DNA from 2 places in the Arthrobacter sp. NPDC093125 genome. Region 1 is predicted to be linked to the other one. Evidence: riboswitches for the same ligand, from Rfam matches in the RefSeq annotation. Region 1 holds a riboswitch; the other holds the start of a gene.
The links. Region 1 has a riboswitch for glycine ahead of gcvP (aminomethyl-transferring glycine dehydrogenase). Riboswitches for the same ligand answer to the same signal wherever they lie in the genome.
Positions count from the first base shown of each region.

Region 2: linked by a shared signal. The riboswitch ahead of gcvP (aminomethyl-transferring glycine dehydrogenase) and the one ahead of gcvP (aminomethyl-transferring glycine dehydrogenase) in region 1 are both predicted to bind glycine.

Region 1 is NZ_JBIVOQ010000006.1:243,664-250,093, reverse strand. It holds gene ACIP9X_RS14010 (MFS transporter) at 1-821, opposite strand, end outside; gene ACIP9X_RS14005 (TetR/AcrR family transcriptional regulator) at 938-1,477, shown strand; glycine riboswitch at 1,622-1,720, shown strand; gene gcvP (aminomethyl-transferring glycine dehydrogenase) at 1,918-4,806, shown strand; gene gcvT (glycine cleavage system aminomethyltransferase GcvT) at 4,818-5,981, shown strand.
Region 2 is NZ_JBIVOQ010000019.1:18,216-24,645, forward strand. It holds gene gcvT (glycine cleavage system aminomethyltransferase GcvT) at 1-932, opposite strand, end outside; gene gcvP (aminomethyl-transferring glycine dehydrogenase) at 942-3,794, opposite strand; glycine riboswitch at 3,944-4,044, opposite strand; glycine riboswitch at 4,374-4,472, shown strand; gene ACIP9X_RS20755 (amino acid permease) at 4,621-6,111, shown strand; gene purU (formyltetrahydrofolate deformylase) at 6,108-6,430, shown strand, end outside.

The DNA.
Region 1 (6,430 bases):
AAGACGGGGTTCCTGAAAAGCGACAGGTCCAGCAGGGGAGATGCCAGGCGCTGCTGCCGCCGGACAAAAGCCCAGCCCATGAGTGTGCCAAACGCAATGATGGCGAGCGGCGCCGTTCCGGGGCCCTCTGTTGCAAGCTCCTTGATCCCGTAGACGGCCGGCACCATCGTCAGCATCGAAAGCAGGATGCTGAGGGTATCGGGGCGGCCGGGGTTCGGATCCCTGGATTCCGGGATGAAGAAGGGGCCGAACAGCAGCAGCGGCACCATAATCGGAACGGCAACCAGCAGCACGGCACCCCACCAGAAGTGCTCCACCAGCCATCCGCCGAAAATGGGGCCAAGGGCGGCTCCGCCCGAGAAGCCCGCCGCCCAGATGGCAACGGCCAGCCGCCGGCGGTTGGGGTCCGGGAAGATATTGCGGATCAGTGAGAGCGTGGACGGCATCAGCATGGCGCCAAAGAGGCCCAGTCCGGCACGTCCGGCAATCAACCACTCGGCACTCGGGGCGAACGCGGTGGCAGCCGAGACTGCCGTGAACCCCGTTGTGCCGATGAGGAGCAGCCGCCGGCGCCCGATCCTGTCGCCCAGGCTTCCCATCGCCACCAGCAGCCCTGCAAGGACAAGCGCGTAAGCATCCACAATCCACAGGAGCTGCACGCCGGAGGGGTCGAGGCTGCGGGCAATCGCCGGGAGGGCAAACGTCAGGGCGGTGTTGTCCACGGCCACGAGCAGGACGGGGAACATCAGCAGGCCCAGGGCAAGCCAGTCGCGCACTCCGCCTTTGGGCCCCCGGGCCGTGCGGTGCGGAAGCTGCCTCATTCCTTCGCCGGCGGGCTGGCGCTGCCGGAACTTTATCGACGTCGTCATGACTATAACTATACCGTCTGGACGGTATAGTTACAGCCACACTTCCTTCAACGGGCATGATTGGAGCCATGGCAAGAAAACCCGTAGCCCGCAGCGCCGTCCTCGACGCCTTTGAGGCCCTTCTCATCGAAGTTGGAGAACGCGCCGCCACTCTGGACGCCGTCGCCGGGCGCGCGGGTGTTTCCAAGGGCGGGCTGCTCTACCATTTCCCGAACAAGGAAGCGCTGATCGGCGTCCTCCTGGACCGCCTGGATGAGTATGCCGAAGCCGATGCGCAGGCCATGTCCACCGCGCCTGAAGGGGCGGCGGCTTACTTCATCAAGTCCTCCGTCTGGGCTGACACCCCGTTGGACCGCGCCATCGTGGCCAGCACGCGTCTGGCGGAGGTCGCCCATGAGGAGACCCGGCGCCGGTTCGCCCGCATCCAGCAGCGCTGGCTGGATGAGATCGCCAAGGACGTGGGTCCGGACCTTGCCAAGGCGGTCCTATATATGGGGGACGGCCTGTACTTCAATGCAATGCTCTCGATCGGTCCCGCCGCGACGGCTGCGGAGACGGCTGCCGACGTCGAAAGCCTGCTGTCCGCGCTGGCGCGGCTCCGGGGCTGAGGGATGCCTGCTCAGGGGCGAAATCCTTCGCTGCGCGGGGCCCGGCAGGTGGGGCCCGGACGCCGCCGTTGCAGTTTGCGGACGGGTCCGGGACGTAGGAGAATAGCCGGTGTGGCTGATGCCACCGCTAACTGAATATGCCTTTGATCTGCGGCGGGAGAGTCCTGCAAGTAGGTACAAGCAGGCGCCGTAGGAGCAAACCCTCCCCAGGAATCTCACAGGCCCATGTACCGCCGCGGCGAGGCAACTCTGGAAAGTAGCAAGCTGTCCGCCATGAGCCCCGGGAGCACCGGACAACTCAGGACACGCTGTGCTCACCGACGGTGCAAGCGGAGCTGCGAACGATGTGCGCGCCGCGGAAACTCTCAGGTCCAATACAGAGCGGGGAGGAACCCGAATCACTGTGGCGTACCCTGCGCCGCCTGAGTAATGGAGTTCCTTTGACCGTACATTCAGCCTCCGCCTCCTTCGTTGACCGGCATATCGGAGCCCGCCGTGCAGCCGACGTTGACACCATGCTCAAGGCTGTCGGCTTCGACACCGTTAATGCCCTGGTTGATACCGCCGTTCCCAAGGACATCCGGCAGGACACTGCTCTGGAACTCTCTGCTGCGTTGAGCGAGGTTGAAGCGCTCGCCGAACTTCGGAAGCTGGCCGCCAAGAACAAGACCGCTGTGCAGATGATCGGCCAGGGCTACTACGACACAGTGACGCCGCCGGTGATCCGCCGCAACATCCTGGAGTCCCCCGCCTGGTACACGGCGTACACGCCCTACCAGCCCGAAATTTCCCAGGGCCGCCTTGAGGCGCTGCTGAACTTCCAGACCATGGTCCAGGACCTCGTCGGCCTGCCGATCGCCAACGCCTCGCTGCTGGATGAAGCCACCGCCGTGGCTGAAGCCGTGCTGCTGATGCGGCGGGCCAACAAGAACAAGCAGGCCCGCGACGGCAAGACTGTCCTGGACGCGGACTGCCTGCCGCAGACCATTGCCATCGTCAAGGGCCGCGCCGAGGCGCTCGGCTTCGAGGTGGAGGTCGCGGATCTGTCCAAGGGATTGCCCGACGGCAACATCAACGGCGTCGTGCTCCAGCAGCCCGGCGTGTCCGGCCGGGTGTTCGACCACTCCGGCATCATTGCCGCCGCCAAGGAACGTGGCGCGCTGGTCACGGTCTCCGCTGATCTGCTGGCACTGACCCTCATCACCCCTCCCGGCGAGCAGGGCGCGGACATCGCCGTCGGCTCCGCGCAGCGCCTGGGTGTGCCGCTGTTCTACGGCGGACCCCACGCCGCCTACATGGCCGTGCAGAAGGGCCTTGAGCGCTCCCTGCCCGGCCGCCTGGTGGGCGTCTCCAAGGACTCTGCCGGAGTACCGGCGTACCGCCTCGCACTGCAGACCCGCGAGCAGCACATCCGCCGTGAAAAGGCGACCTCCAACATCTGCACCGCTCAGGCGCTGCTGGCCATCGTCGCCTCGATGTACGCCGTCTACCACGGACCGGAGGGCCTAAAGGCGATCGCCGAGACCGCGCACAGCCACGCCAAGATTCTCGCGGCCTCACTCAAGGCGGCCGGGCTCGAGGTCCTGCACACCAGCTTCTTCGACACCGTGACCGTGTCCGTTCCGGGCAAGGCCGCCGGCATCATCGCCGCAGCGGAAGAGAAGGGCATCAACCTCCGTGTGATTGACGCCGACACCGTCGGCATCTCCACCGACGAAACTACGACGCCGGCCATCGTGGCGGACGTTCTGGCCGCCTTCGGCGCCACGGCAGTGGGAGCCTCGGGCAGTTTCGCTCTTGACGCCGCCGTTGAACGTTCCTCCGCATACCTGCAGCACCCGGTGTTCAACACGCACCGCTCCGAGACGCAGCTGCTGCGCTACATCCGCAGGCTTTCGGACCGGGATCTGGCGCTGGACCGCACCATGATTCCGCTGGGCTCGTGCACGATGAAGCTGAACGCTACCGCCGAGATGGAAGCGATCTCGTGGCCGGAGTTCGCCTCGATCCACCCGTTCGCGCCGGATTCCCAGACCGAGGGCTGGCGTGAGCTGATCGCGGACCTGGAGGCGCAGCTGACCGAGATCACCGGCTACGACCAGGTCTCCATCCAGCCCAACGCCGGCTCCCAGGGCGAACTGGCGGGCCTGCTGGCGATCCGCGGCTACCACCGCTCCCGCGGGGAGGGGCAGCGGAACATCTGCCTGATCCCTGCCTCGGCGCACGGCACGAACGCTGCCTCCGCCGTGCTGGCCGGGATGAAGGTCGTCGTGGTGGCCACCGCCGCCGACGGCACCATCGACCACGCGGACCTGTACGCCAAGATCGAGGCCAACAAGGACGCGCTGTCCTGCATCATGATCACCTACCCCTCCACCCACGGGGTGTACGACGCCGACGTCCGCGAGGTCTGCGACGCAGTTCATGCCGCCGGGGGCCAGGTCTACGTTGACGGTGCGAACCTGAACGCCCTGGTCGGGCTGGCGCAGCCGGGCAAGTTCGGCGGGGATGTGTCCCACCTGAACCTGCACAAGACCTTCTGCATCCCGCACGGCGGCGGCGGACCCGGCGTTGGCCCGGTCGCGGCCAAGGCCCACCTGGCGCCGTTCATGCCCGGCAACGCCGCGTCCTGGACCGAAGGCGATGACGTGCCGATCTCGGCCTCGCGCTACGGCTCCGCCGGTGTCCTGCCGATCTCCTGGGCATACGTGAAGCTCATGGGCGGCGACGGCCTGACCGAAGCCACCAAGTCCGCGCTGCTCGCCGCCAACTACGTGGCCGCGCAGCTCAATGAGTTCTTCCCGGTGCTGTACACCGGTGAGGGCGGCGTCGTCGCGCACGAATGCATCCTGGACCTGCGCGAACTCACCGCCAGGACCGGCGTCACGGCCGAGGACGTGGCCAAGCGCCTGATCGACTATGGTTTCCACGCCCCCACCCTGGCGTTCCCGGTGGCCGGGACCCTGATGGTGGAGCCGACCGAGTCCGAGGACCTGGCCGAGATCGACCGGTTCATCGAGGCCATGATCTCCATCCGCCACGAAATCGACCAGGTGGCCAACGGTGACTTCACCGTGGAGAACAGCCCGCTGCGCAATGCCCCGCACACCGCGGCCGCCGTCATCAGCTCCGACTGGGACCGCTCCTATCCCCGCGAGCAGGCCGTTTTCCCCGTGCACGCCCTGAAGCAGGACAAGTACTTTGCCCCCGTGGGCCGCATCGACGGTGCTCTGGGTGACCGGAACCTGATCTGCTCCTGCCCGCCCCTCGAAGCGTTCGAGGAAAACACGGCGGCGTTCGAGGAGAACACAGCAGGCGCTGAGAACTGAGGACCGACCTTATGACTGAAAAGTACACAGCCCTGTACGAAGAGCACAAGAAACTCGGCGCTTCCTTCACCGACTTCGGTGGCTGGCAGATGCCGCTCAAATACACCTCCGAGCTGGCAGAACACCACGCCGTCCGCAACGCCGCCGGCATCTTCGACCTCTCCCACATGGGTGAAGTCTGGGTGACCGGGCCCGGCGCCGCAGCCTTCCTGGATTACGCCCTGGTGGGAAAGATCTCCGCGATGGCAGTGGGCAAGGCCAAGTACTCGCTGATGTGCAACGAGGACGGCGGCATCATCGACGACCTCCTCGTGTACCGGCGCCCTGCCAGCGCTGAGGCTGCCGGGACCGAAAGTGCCGACAGGTTCCTCGTGGTGCCCAACGCCGGCAACGCGGCCACGGTAGCCGCGGCCCTCGCCGAGCGGGCAGCGGGATTCGAGGTCGTCGTGGACGATGTCTCCGTCGACACCTCGCTGATCGCTGTGCAGGGTCCGAAGGCCGAAGAAATCCTCCTTCGCCTCGTTCCCGCAGCGCAGCACGAGCTGGTCACCGGTTTGAAGTACTACGCCGGCGTCGAGGTCCCGTTCCTCGTGGCCGGCGCGGGCCAGGAGCTGCTGCTGGCGCGCACGGGCTACACCGGCGAGGACGGCTTCGAGATCTTCGTGGACAACGCCGACGCCGCCGCCCTCTGGCAGGCAGTCATCGCCATTGCCGACGAAGGCGAGCTGACGCCCGCGGGGCTGGCTTGCCGCGATTCGCTCCGCCTGGAGGCCGGGATGCCGCTGTACGGCAACGAGCTGTCGCTGGAAGGCGACCCGTTCGCTGCCGGCCTGGGTCCCGTCGTCGCACTGTCCAAGGAAGGCGACTTCGTCGGCAAGGCCGCCCTGGCCGCCAAAAAGGACGCCGGAGCCGGAACCAGCACGGGCCGCAAGCTCGTAGGCCTCAAGGGCCTCGGCCGCCGCGCCGGACGCGCACATTACCCGGTGCTCAAGGACGGCAAGGTCGTCGGCGAGGTCACCTCCGGCCAGCCCAGCCCTAGCCTCGGCTACCCGGTGGCCATGGCTTACGTGGACGTCGAGTACACCGAGCCCGGCACGCCCCTGGACATCGACCTCCGCGGCAAGGCAGAGCCGTTCGAAGTCGTCGCACTGCCTTTCTACAAGCGCTCCAAGTAGCCCGGCGCTGGTTGAGCCTGCCGAAACCGTCGAACCCTGCTGGTTGAGCTTGTCGAAACCAGCTCTGTGCGGGGCCGGCGGTGGCTGGCTTGCGCCCGTCGGGGCTGACATCCTCCGCGTGCTCGGTCGCGTAGACGCCCGCTGAGCGGACGTGACGCTCCCTTAGACGCACGCTTCCGGATGCCAGCCCCGAAGGGGCCCGGCAACTCACCTCCCAGCCACTCCAGTTACCGAACGAGAGTCAACTCGCCCGCCAGCCGCGCACCGCGTTCCGACGTTCTTTGCGTCTTCGGTCGCCAGGGGGTGGGAAGCATGTTCGCCTGCCGCGCGTGCGGCTTATGAAAACTAGGCCAACGGGCGAAGTCGCGGGGGGACTGTTGGATCCCAAAAACTGAACTGGATATCGACGGGTGAGGGGATTCCGGAAGCGTGCTCCCCACCAAGCACGC
Region 2 (6,430 bases), on a different contig from region 1:
ACGGGGTAGTGGCCGCGGGCGGCGCGGCGGCCCAAGCCCTTGAGGCCAACGAGCTTGCGGCCCGAGGTGGAACCGGCTCCGGCTTCCTTTTTGGCGGCCAGAGCGGCCTTTCCGACGAAGTCGCCTTCCTTGGAGAGTGCGACGACGGGACCCAGGCCGGCAGCGAACGGGTCGCCTTCGAGCGACAGTTCGTTGCCGTACAGCGGCATGCCTGCTTCGAGGCGGAGCGAGTCGCGGCAGGCCAGGCCGGCCGGGATGAGCCCGTGCGCAGCGCCCAGGTCCAGCAGCGCTTCCCACAAACCGGGGGCATCGGCATTGGGCACGTAGATCTCGAAGCCGTCTTCGCCGGTGTAGCCGGTGCGGGCCAACAGCAGGGTCTGGCCATTGATTTCCACCTCCACCGCAGCGTAGTACTTAAGGCCGGTGACCAGCTCGTGCTGCCCGGCCGGGACCAGGCCCAACAGGATGGCCTCGGCGTTGGGTCCCTGGACAGCGATCAGGGAGGTCTCGGCGGAGACATCGTCCACGACGACGTCGAATCCTGCTGCCCGCTCGGCCAAAGCTGCGGCGACCGTGACGGCGTTGCCCGCGTTCGGCACCACAAGATACTTTTCATCGCTCCGGCGGTACGAAATCAGGTCGTCGATGATGCCGCCGTCCTCGTTGCAGATCAGCGAGTACTTGGCCTTGCCGACGGCAATCGAAGACAGTTTTCCGGCCAGTGCGTAGTCCAGGAACGCTCCGGCGTCCGGCCCGGTCACCCAGACTTCACCCATGTGGGAAAGGTCGAAGAGGCCGGCGGACTTGCGGACGGCGTGGTGCTCGGCCAGCTCAGAGGTGTATTTGAGCGGCATCTGCCAGCCACCGAAGTCGGTGAAGGAGGCGCCGGCCTTTTTGTGCTCGTCATAGAGTGCGGTGTAGTTCTCAGTCATGGGAAGTCCTTAGTTTTCGAATGCTTCGATTGGCGGGCAGGAGCAGACCAGGTTCCGGTCGCCGGCTGCGCCGTCGATGCGGCCCACGGGCGGGAAGTACTTGTCCTGCTTGAGCGAGGACACCGGGAAGGCGGCCTGCTCGCGCGAGTAGGAGCTGTCCCAGTCAGAACTTACGACGGCGGCAGCGGTGTGCGGTGCGTTGCGGAGCGGACTGTTCTCCACGGTGAAGTCGCCGGCAGCGACCTGTTCGATCTCGGCGTGGATAGTGATCATTGCGTCGATGAAACGGTCGATCTCGGCCAGGTCCTCGGACTCGGTCGGCTCCACCATCAGGGTCCCGGCCACCGGGAACGCCAGGGTGGGGGCGTGGAAACCGTAGTCGATCAGGCGCTTGGCCACGTCCTCGGCGGTGACGCCGGTCCGTGCGGTGAGTTCGCGCAGGTCCAGGATGCACTCGTGGGCCACGAGGCCGCCCTCACCGGTGTAGAGCACCGGGAAGAACTCGTTCAGGCGGGAGGCGACGTAGTTTGCGGCGAGCAGCGCGGACTTGGTGGCCTCGGTCAGGCCCTCGCCGCCCATGAGCTTTACATAGGCCCAGGAAATCGGCAGCACACCGGCGGAGCCGTAGCGCGAAGCACTGATCGCAACGCCGTGACCGGCCTCGTGTGCTGCCTTGTTCGCGTCACCGGGCATGAACGGCGCCAGGTGGGCCTTGGCCGCGACCGGGCCAACGCCGGGTCCCCCGCCGCCGTGCGGGATGCAGAAGGTCTTGTGCAGGTTCAGGTGGGACACGTCCCCGCCGAACTTGCCCGGCTGCGCCAGCCCGACCAGGGCGTTCAGGTTCGCACCGTCAACGTAGACCTGGCCCCCGGCGGCATGAACTGCGTCGCAGACCTCGCGGACGTCGGCGTCGTACACGCCATGGGTGGAGGGGTAGGTGATCATGATGCAGGACAGCGCGTCCTTGTTGGCCTCGATCTTGGCGTACAGGTCCGCGTGGTCGATGGTGCCGTCGGCGGCGGTGGCCACCACGACGACCTTCATCCCGGCCAGCACGGCGGAGGCAGCGTTCGTGCCGTGCGCCGAGGCAGGGATCAGGCAGATGTTCCGCTGCCCCTCCCCGCGGGAGCGGTGGTAGCCGCGGATCGCCAGCAGGCCCGCCAGTTCGCCCTGGGAGCCGGCGTTGGGCTGGATGGAGACCTGGTCGTAGCCGGTGATCTCGGTCAGCTGCGCCTCCAGGTCCGCGATCAGCTCACGCCAGCCCTCGGTCTGGGAATCCGGCGCGAACGGGTGGATCGAGGCGAATTCCGGCCACGAGATCGCTTCCATCTCGGCGGTAGCGTTCAGCTTCATGGTGCACGAGCCCAGCGGAATCATGGTGCGGTCCAGTGCCAGGTCCCGGTCCGAAAGCCTGCGGATGTAGCGCAGCAGCTGCGTCTCGGAGCGGTGCGTGTTGAACACCGGGTGCTGCAGGTAACCGGAGGTGCGGAGGACAGACTCGGGCAGGTCAAAGCCTGCTGCGTCACGCACGGGACCGGCACCAAAGGCGACGGCAACGGCGGACAGTGTCGCCGCCGTCGTCGTTTCATCAACGGAGACGCCCACAGTGTCCTCGTCGATGAGGCGCAGGTTGATGCCGCGGGCTTCCGCTGCCGTGATGACCTTCCGGGCCTTGCCCGGGACGCGCACGGTGAGGGTGTCGAAGAAGGACTCGGCGACCAGTTCGCGGCCGGCTGTTTTCAGTGCGGCTGCCAAAACACGCGTGTTGTTGTGGACCGTTTCGGCAATCGCCTTCAGGCCGTCGGGGCCATGGTAGACGGCGTAGAAGGAGGACACGATGGCCAACAGCGCCTGCGCGGTGCAGATGTTGGAGGTGGCCTTCTCGCGCCGGATGTGCTGCTCGCGGGTCTGCAGTGCCAGCCGGTAAGCGGTGGCGCCGGCGTTGTCCTTGGAGACGCCGACGATGCGGCCGGGGAGTGTGCGCTCCATGCCGGTCCGCACGGCCATGTAGGCGGCGTGCGGTCCGCCGAAGAACAGGGGCACGCCGAGGCGCTGGGTGGAACCGACGGCGATGTCCGCGCCCTGCTCGCCCGGAGGCGTGATCAGGGTCAGCGCGAGGAGATCGGCAGCAACGGTGACGAGCGCGCCCCGTTCCTTGGCGGCGGCGATCACGGCTGACTGGTCCCAGACCCGGCCGGAAACGCCCGGCTGCTGCAGGACGACGCCGTTGATGTCGCCGTCGGGCAGTCCCTTGGACAGATCGGCGACCTCGACCTCGAAGCCGAGCGCCTCGGCGCGGCCCAGCACGATGGCGATGGTCTGGGGAAGGCAATCGGCGTCCAGGACCGTCTTGCCGTCCTTGGCGTCCTTATTTTTGTTGGCCCTGCGCATCAGCAGCACCGCTTCAGCCACGGCGGTGGCTTCATCGAGCAGCGAGGCGTTGGCCACGGGCAGGGCGGTCAGGTCCTGGACCATAGTCTGGAAGTTCAGCAGCGCCTCGAGGCGGCCCTGGGAAATTTCGGGCTGGTACGGCGTGTAGGCCGTGTACCAGGCCGGGGACTCCAGGATGTTGCGGCGGATCACCGGCGGCGTCACGGTGTCGTAGTAGCCCTGCCCGATCATCTGGACCGCAGTCTTGTTCTTCGCTGCCAGCCGGCGGAGCTCAGCGAGGACCTCGACCTCGCTGAGCGCGGCGGTGAGCTGCAGGGGGTTCTCTTGGCGGATGGAGGCCGGAACGGCGGTTTCAACGAGGCCATCGACCGTGTCGTAGCCGATGCTCTTGAGCATGATGTCGACGTCAGCCTGGCGCCGGGCACCGATATGCCGGTCAGCGAAAGTTGACGGAAGCGATTGAATCGTCATGAGGAACTCCAGGTCTGGCCGGCCTGAGGGGCACGGCATGGGTTGGGTTCCTCCCCGCTCTGTATTGGACCTGAGAGATTCCGCGGACATGGTCTTCCGCTTGCACCGTCGGTGAGCCAGGACGTTGCCTGACTACTTTCCAGAGTTGCCTCGCCGCAGCGGTACTTGGGCCTGAGAGATTCCTGGGGAGGATTTGCTCCTACGGCGCCTGCCCGGTGAATGACTGGGAGGACTCTCCCGCCACGGCTCGAAAGGCTATAAAAATGTGGGTGATTCGGCTCACAACTTACAGGAAAACTCCTTGCAGGCCAAATTGGGGCCGCGGCGCCGGTTCTTCAAGCGCTCGTTGTGAAGGCAGCCAGGGCGCCTGAACCAGGGCGCCTGAAAAGGGGTCGGTTTGACTTTTGCGCGTGACCAAGACCACACTGAACCGGTGGCTCGCGGGGCTCGAACCGGCTCAGCTAATCTTGGGCGGTACGCCCCCAGACAGCCCGATCTGCGAGATTTGAGATGGTGACGGCAGAGCCAGCCACCATCGCACGCATGATTCTTATCCCCTACACAACTGAAAAATGCTTACGACCTGCGGCGGGAGAGTCCTGCCGGTACATTCAGCAGGGCGCCGTAGGAGCAAATCCTCCCCAGGAAACTCTCAGGCCCCCGTACCGCCGCGGCGAGGCAACTCTGGAAAGCAGCCGGGCTGGTACCGGCTCACCGACGGTGCAAGCGGAAGACCATGTCCGCGGAATCTCTCAGGTCCAAGACAGAGCGGGGAGGAACCGAATCCTTGTGGCAATCGGATGCCACTTGAACGATGGAGTTCCTTATGACGATTCATCCCCCTGCTTCCTCGACCGGCGAGGCTCCCCGCCTCGAGCGGCAGCTGAGCAACCGGCACATCCAGCTGATCGCAATCGGCGGTGCCATCGGCACGGGCCTGTTCATGGGCTCCGGCAAGACCATCTCGGCTGCCGGTCCGTCCGTCATCTTCGTCTACATGATCATCGGCTTCATGCTTTTCTTCGTCATGCGCGCCATGGGCGAGCTGCTGTTGAGCAACCTGAACTACAAGTCCTTCAGCGACTTCGCCGCTGACCTGCTGGGCCCATGGGCCGGGTTCTTTACCGGATGGACGTACTGGTTCTGCTGGGTGATCACAGGAATTGCCGATGTGATTGCCATCGCGGGGTACTCCCGGGAACTCTGGCCCGGACTGCCGCTCTGGATCCCGGGCCTGGCCACAGTCGCCATCCTGCTGCTGCTGAATCTCACCACTGTCAAGGCATTCGGTGAAACAGAGTTCTGGTTCGCCCTCATCAAAATCATCGCCATCGCTGCCCTGATCATCGTGGGCATGTTCATGATCTTCAGCGGGTTCCAGAGCGACGCCGGCACGGCCAGCTTCACCAACCTGTGGAGCCACGGGGGCTTCTTCCCCAACGAATTCATGGGCTTCGTGGCCGGTTTCCAGATCGCCGTGTTCGCCTTCGTGGGTATCGAGCTCGTGGGCACAACGGCCGCCGAAGCGAAGAACCCGGAGAGGAACCTTCCCAAGGCCATCAACTCCATTCCGATTCGCGTGCTGCTCTTCTACGTGGGCGCCCTGATCATCCTGATGTCCGTCACGCCCTGGACCCAGTTCGCCGCCGGGCACAGCCCCTTCATCGCCATGTTCTCGCTGGCCGGACTCGGAGCCGCTGCCACGGTGGTAAACCTCGTGGTACTGAGCTCGGCAATGTCCTCCGCCAACTCCGGCATCTACTCGACCTCGCGGATGGTCTTCGGCCTGGCCGAGGAAGGGGACGCGCCCGCTGTCTTCAGCAGCCTGTCCCGCCGTAAGGTGCCCCAGAATGCACTGTTCCTTTCCTGCGTGCTGCTGCTCTCGGGTGTAGTGCTGATGTACGCCGGGCAGGATATCGGCAAGGCGTTCGACATGGTCACCACCGTCTCTGCCGTGTGCTTCGTATTCGTCTGGTCGATCATTCTCGCCAGCTACATCGCATTCCGACGCCGGCGCCCGCACCTGCACGCCGCCTCGAAGTTCAAGATGCCAGGCGGCATCCCGATGGTCTGGGTGGTCTTCGGATTCTTCGCCTTCGTGCTTTGGGCGCTCACCACCCAGCCGGACACCCTGGTTGCATTGCTGGTGACACCGGTCTGGTTCCTCATGCTCGGTGCGGCATGGCTCGTCCTGCGCCGCCGGCCGGCCCACCTGGCCCGTTTTGCCGCCTTCCAGGACGCTTTGCGAGCGGAGGAGATTGCCGCCCGCGAGCAGTCCGGCCGCCTGCTGCAGGAGAAAGAGAGCATCAAGGGATGATCGGGACCAAGCCGACACCGGCTTCCATCGCTCAAGTGCCTGACTCACGCGGGTCCGGCGGGGAGTTTGTACTCACGTTCCGCTGCACGGATTCGCTGGGCATCGTCCAGGCCGTCTCGGAATTCCTGCTGAGGCACGAATGCTACATCGTCGACATCAAGCAGTTCGGGGACCGGAGCGAGGGGCACTTCTTCATGCGGGTGCACTTCACGTCGACAGCCGGCACCGCAACCAGCGAGCAACTGCGCCAGGATTTCACGCCGTTGGCTGAGGAGTGGCGCATGGACTGGCGCCTGGAGCGCCACGGCCGCAAGCAGCG